DNA from 2 places in the Lysinibacillus sp. FSL K6-0075 genome. Region 2 is predicted to be linked to the other one. Evidence: a T-box and tRNA genes for the amino acid it is inferred to sense, from the RefSeq annotation. Region 2 holds a T-box; the other holds one or more tRNA genes.

Region 1 (3,201 bases), 1.8 Mb from region 2:
GGAGACAGTGTCAGGCGGACAGTTTGACTGGGGCGGTCGCCTCCTAAAAGGTAACGGAGGCGCCCAAAGGTTCCCTCAGAATGGTTGGAAATCATTCGTAGAGTGTAAAGGCACAAGGGAGCTTGACTGCGAGACCTACAAGTCGAGCAGGGTCGAAAGACGGGCTTAGTGATCCGGTGGTTCCGCATGGAAGGGCCATCGCTCAACGGATAAAAGCTACCCCGGGGATAACAGGCTTATCTCCCCCAAGAGTCCACATCGACGGGGAGGTTTGGCACCTCGATGTCGGCTCATCGCATCCTGGGGCTGTAGTCGGTCCCAAGGGTTGGGCTGTTCGCCCATTAAAGCGGTACGCGAGCTGGGTTCAGAACGTCGTGAGACAGTTCGGTCCCTATCCGTCGTGGGCGTAGGAAATTTGAGAGGAGCTGTCCTTAGTACGAGAGGACCGGGATGGACACACCGCTGGTGTACCAGTTGTCTTGCCAAAGGCATCGCTGGGTAGCTATGTGTGGACGGGATAAGTGCTGAAAGCATCTAAGCATGAAGCCCCCCTCAAGATGAGATTTCCCATTACGCAAGTAAGTAAGATCCCTCAAAGACGATGAGGTAGATAGGTTCGAGGTGGAAGTGTGGTGACACATGGAGCTGACGAATACTAATCGATCGAGGACTTAACCAAAAAAGTTTGAAACATTCAATGCATCGTTTATCCAGTTTTGAAAGAACAAGAAAGTTTTGAAAAAAGCTTGCATTTATAATGAAATATGTTATAATAAATCTTGTCTTTTAAAAAGTCTAGTGATGATGGCAAAGAGGTCACACCCGTTCCCATACCGAACACGGAAGTTAAGCTCTTTAGCGCCGATGGTAGTTGGGGGCTTCCCCCTGTGAGAGTAGGACGTCGCTAGGCATATTACCCAGGAGGATTAGCTCAGCTGGGAGAGCATCTGCCTTACAAGCAGAGGGTCGGCGGTTCGAGCCCGTCATCCTCCACCATATGCCGGTTTAGCTCAGCAGGTAGAGCAACTGACTTGTAATCAGTAGGTCGTGGGTTCGATTCCTATAGCCGGCACCATTTTTTCGAGCCATTAGCTCAGTTGGTAGAGCATCTGACTTTTAATCAGAGGGTCGAAGGTTCGAGTCCTTCATGGCTCACCATTTTTGAAATAATAATAAGCGGGTGTGGCGGAATTGGCAGACGCACTAGACTTAGGATCTAGCGCCGCAAGGCGTGGGGGTTCGACTCCCTTCACCCGCACCATTATTTTCATTGCCAGATAAAAAACTTATGCACATGCGGAAGTAGTTCAGTGGTAGAACACCACCTTGCCAAGGTGGGGGTCGCGAGTTCGAACCTCGTCTTCCGCTCCAAATGTGCCGGGGTGGCGGAACTGGCAGACGCACAGGACTTAAAATCCTGCGGTAGGTGACTACCGTACCGGTTCGATTCCGGTCCTCGGCACCATTTTAATGCGCCCGTAGCTCAATTGGATAGAGCGTCTGACTACGGATCAGAAGGTTATGGGTTCGACTCCTGTCGGGCGCGCCAAAAGAACAACGGGAAGTAGCTCAGCTTGGTAGAGCACTTGGTTTGGGACCAAGGGGTCGCAGGTTCGAATCCTGTCTTCCCGACCATTTCCTATAAATTATGGGGCCTTAGCTCAGCTGGGAGAGCGCCTGCCTTGCACGCAGGAGGTCAGCGGTTCGATCCCGCTAGGCTCCACCAAGTCAATTTATGAACCTTGAAAACTGAACAAGCAAAACGTAATCAATAAAGTTTTAAGTAGCTAGCTTCGGCGAGTGAACGAAACAAAAATTTTGGACATCAAAATTGATGCCAGCAAAACAATTTGAGCTAATCAAATTTCTTTTATGGAGAGTTTGATCCTGGCTCAGGACGAACGCTGGCGGCGTGCCTAATACATGCAAGTCGAGCGAACAGAGAAGGAGCTTGCTCCTTCGACGTTAGCGGCGGACGGGTGAGTAACACGTGGGCAACCTACCCTATAGTTTGGGATAACTCCGGGAAACCGGGGCTAATACCGAATAATTTGTTTCACCTCATGGTGAAACACTGAAAGACGGTTTCGGCTGTCGCTATAGGATGGGCCCGCGGCGCATTAGCTAGTTGGTGAGGTAACGGCTCACCAAGGCGACGATGCGTAGCCGACCTGAGAGGGTGATCGGCCACACTGGGACTGAGACACGGCCCAGACTCCTACGGGAGGCAGCAGTAGGGAATCTTCCACAATGGGCGAAAGCCTGATGGAGCAACGCCGCGTGAGTGAAGAAGGATTTCGGTTCGTAAAACTCTGTTGTAAGGGAAGAACAAGTACAGTAGTAACTGGCTGTACCTTGACGGTACCTTATTAGAAAGCCACGGCTAACTACGTGCCAGCAGCCGCGGTAATACGTAGGTGGCAAGCGTTGTCCGGAATTATTGGGCGTAAAGCGCGCGCAGGTGGTTTCTTAAGTCTGATGTGAAAGCCCACGGCTCAACCGTGGAGGGTCATTGGAAACTGGGAGACTTGAGTGCAGAAGAGGATAGTGGAATTCCAAGTGTAGCGGTGAAATGCGTAGAGATTTGGAGGAACACCAGTGGCGAAGGCGACTATCTGGTCTGTAACTGACACTGAGGCGCGAAAGCGTGGGGAGCAAACAGGATTAGATACCCTGGTAGTCCACGCCGTAAACGATGAGTGCTAAGTGTTAGGGGGTTTCCGCCCCTTAGTGCTGCAGCTAACGCATTAAGCACTCCGCCTGGGGAGTACGGTCGCAAGACTGAAACTCAAAGGAATTGACGGGGGCCCGCACAAGCGGTGGAGCATGTGGTTTAATTCGAAGCAACGCGAAGAACCTTACCAGGTCTTGACATCCCGTTGACCACTGTAGAGATATAGTTTCCCCTTCGGGGGCAACGGTGACAGGTGGTGCATGGTTGTCGTCAGCTCGTGTCGTGAGATGTTGGGTTAAGTCCCGCAACGAGCGCAACCCTTGATCTTAGTTGCCATCATTTAGTTGGGCACTCTAAGGTGACTGCCGGTGACAAACCGGAGGAAGGTGGGGATGACGTCAAATCATCATGCCCCTTATGACCTGGGCTACACACGTGCTACAATGGACGATACAAACGGTTGCCAACTCGCGAGAGGGAGCTAATCCGATAAAGTCGTTCTCAGTTCGGATTGTAGGCTGCAACTC
Region 2 (3,201 bases):
TTTTTAATTGCTATTTTTTGATATGTGTATTCAACACGCCTTCATTCGTAGAAGGCGTGTTTTTGTTATGAAAGGAAGGTGATGAGAAATGGATAGTAGTCCTGAACCGAATAAGTTTCATTTAGGCAAACGGAAACAATTAAAAAGTCATCGATTTCTGATCACCGATGCAGACAAAAGGTGATAAAGGATGACCTTTTGTTTCCCTCAATAACAAAACACGAGGTGAAATGCAATGATTAAAATCCACTATTATAATAACAGCAGCAAGACAGTCCAACATGATTTCAATATGATTGATTTACAACTTCCTATCCCTAACGAAGACTTATTATGGGTAGATTTATATGCGTATAGTTATAATGAATTGAATAATATTGCAGATATATTTGGCTTTCATCCACTAGCAGTGGAAGATTGCTTACATGAGGGCTCACGTCCGAAAATGGATAGTTATGGTGATTATAAATTTTTTGTGCTCCATGCACCAATCTATAATGAGAAAAGTAATAATGAAATTACAACAGTGGAGTTAAATATTTTTATGGGACCAAACTATATTGTAACTGTGCATAAACAAAAGTTGCAATGGCTAGGCAACATGGAGAATGTTTGTATCAATAGTCCAAAATATTTGGAAAAGGGTACTGATTTTTTATTGCATACCATTATTGACGGGATTACAGACGAATACTTCCCGGTATTAGAACGAATTCGAGCACGTATAGATGAACTGGAAGAAGAAATTTATGATTATCAACCAAAAGTGGTGACAGAGGAATTTCTTGCACTGAAGCGGACAATTATTTTAATTCGTCAGGCCATTATGCCACAAAGAAGAATTTTTTCAACAATCAATGGCCAGTGGAAATTTGATATTCAAGAAGAAAATATTCCATTCTATAAAGATTTGAATGACCATCTAGAACGAATTGTCGACTCCACAGAGACTTATCGTGATTTAGTTAACAGCACGCTTGATACGTATTTTTCAATAATCAGTGGTAAATCTATTGAAAAGCTGAATTTATTAACGGTCATTTCGACAATTATGTTGCCGCTATCTGTAATTACTAGCTTTTTTGGTATGAATGTACCTTTACCTTATCAAGATTCACCCTATACAACTATTGCGATCAGTGCCTTTTTAGTTATTTTTACGTGGGGTATGTGGGTATATTTCAAAAAAATGATTGCTTAGTTCGTGTTAGTCATACTAGTACTAATTGACAGCGCAATAGATTTTTTTTATAATTTTTGATAGAAAAAGTAAAAACGATGATGGAAAAAGTACGTATTTGTCTGTGTACAAGAAAGGGATTTCTAGGCTGAAAAAATCCTCACAGCAGCAAATGCCGAAAGCTACTCCAGAGTGCAGCTAATCCCTGCCGTTCACTGACGTTACAAGTGCTAAAGAGGTAAGTAAGAATTTTTACTTACAACTAGGGTGGTACCGCGAGACTAATGACAAGTCCTCGTCCCTTTTTTGGGGATGAGGGCTTTTTTTATTTTCTTCGGTAAATCGCAGGATTCGTATCGTGATTTTACAATATTAAATAGGAGGAATTTATCCAATGAAAGCAGTAGATATTCGCCGTATGTATTTGGAATTTTTTAAAGAAAAGGGGCACCATCATGAGCCATCAGCACCACTTGTGCCGATAAATGACCCATCACTCCTTTGGATCAACTCAGGTGTTGCAACATTGAAACCATATTTCGATGGGCGTATCATTCCTGATAATCCACGTATTACAAATGCACAAAAATCAATCCGTACCAACGATATTGAGAATGTTGGGAAAACAGCTCGTCACCATACGTTCTTTGAAATGTTAGGAAACTTCTCTATTGGTGACTACTTCAAAAAAGAAGCGATTCATTACGCTTGGGAGTTTTTAACGGATAAAAAATGGATGGGCTTTGATCCAGCGTTATTATCCATTACGATTCACCCAGAAGATCAGGAAGCATATGATGTTTGGCATCAGGAAATTGGTATTCCAGAAGAACGTTTAATTCGTTTAGAAGGAAATTTCTGGGATATCGGAGAAGGTCCATCTGGTCCTAACTCAGAGATTTTTTATGATCGTGGTGTAGAATACGGCTCAGATGATAATGATCCTGAAATGTATCCAGGTGGGGAAAACGAGCGTTATCTTGAAATTTGGAACCTTGTGTTCTCTCAATTCAACCATAATCCTGATGGCACTTACACGCCACTACCAAAGCAAAATATTGATACAGGTATGGGCTTAGAGCGTATTGTATCAGTCGTTCAAAATGTACCAACGAACTTTGATACAGATTTATTTATGCCAATCATTGAAAAAATCGAGGAATTTGCCAACCGTAAATATAAGCGTCCTGGTGAAGTAGATTTAAATGAAATCTTTGGCTCAGAAGAAGATATTAATACACCATTTAAAGTGATTGCAGACCATATCCGTACAGTAGCATTTGCTATAGGCGATGGTGCCCTGCCATCCAACGAAGGCCGTGGCTATGTATTACGTCGCTTACTACGTCGTGCTGTTCGTTATGCTAAGCAAATTGGTATTGAAAAACCATTTATGTTTGAACTTGTACCAACTGTGGGTAAAATTATGGAAGACTTCTATCCAGAAGTTACGGAGAAATGCGAATTTATTCAACGTGTCATTAAAAATGAAGAAATTCGTTTCCATGAAACATTAGACGGTGGTTTGGCTATCTTTAATGAAGTAGTGGAATCTCAAAAAGCAGCTGGTCATGATTATATTCCAGGAGCAGATGCTTTCCGTTTATATGATACTTATGGATTCCCAATCGAGTTAACGGAAGAATATGCAGAAGAAGTCGGCATGAAAGTAGATCATGAAGGTTTTGAAGCAGCGATGGAAGAACAACGTGAACGTGCGCGTGCTGCTCGTCAAGATGTTGACTCGATGCAAGTACAGAATGAAGTATTAGCAAACTTAACGGTTGCAAGTGAATTTGTTGGCTATGATACGTTAACAGCTAGTACTGAAATCGCTGCAATGATCGTCAATGGTCAAGTAGCAAAAGTCGCTTCAGAAGGTCAAGAAGCATTGGTTATTTTAGCGAAGACACCATTCTACACTGAAATGGGTGGCCAAATTGCCGATAGTGGTACGATTTCAAATGATAGCTTTACGGCTATTGTAAAAGATGTTCAAAAAGCACCGAATGGTCAACCGC

The links. A T-box is a leader RNA that pairs with one kind of tRNA and senses whether it is charged. The one in region 2 lies ahead of alaS (alanine--tRNA ligase), so its partner is inferred to be a tRNA-Ala.
Region 1: it encodes a tRNA-Ala, which carries the amino acid that the T-box ahead of alaS (alanine--tRNA ligase) is inferred to sense. The anticodon was not compared.

What each region holds. Positions count from the first base shown of each region.
Region 1 covers NZ_CP151947.1:120,008-123,208, forward strand. Annotated here, with positions in the region: rRNA gene MHB65_RS00560 (23S ribosomal RNA) at 1-679, shown strand, start outside; rRNA gene rrf (5S ribosomal RNA) at 795-910, shown strand; tRNA gene MHB65_RS00570 (tRNA-Val) at 921-996, shown strand; tRNA gene MHB65_RS00575 (tRNA-Thr) at 1,000-1,075, shown strand; tRNA gene MHB65_RS00580 (tRNA-Lys) at 1,083-1,158, shown strand; tRNA gene MHB65_RS00585 (tRNA-Leu) at 1,177-1,261, shown strand; tRNA gene MHB65_RS00590 (tRNA-Gly) at 1,297-1,371, shown strand; tRNA gene MHB65_RS00595 (tRNA-Leu) at 1,377-1,465, shown strand; tRNA gene MHB65_RS00600 (tRNA-Arg) at 1,473-1,549, shown strand; tRNA gene MHB65_RS00605 (tRNA-Pro) at 1,559-1,635, shown strand; tRNA gene MHB65_RS00610 (tRNA-Ala) at 1,651-1,726, shown strand; rRNA gene MHB65_RS00615 (16S ribosomal RNA) at 1,870-3,201, shown strand, end outside.
Region 2 covers NZ_CP151947.1:3,343,256-3,346,456, reverse strand. Annotated here, with positions in the region: gene corA (magnesium/cobalt transporter CorA) at 236-1,201, shown strand; T-box leader at 1,270-1,486, shown strand; gene alaS (alanine--tRNA ligase) at 1,575-3,201, shown strand, end outside.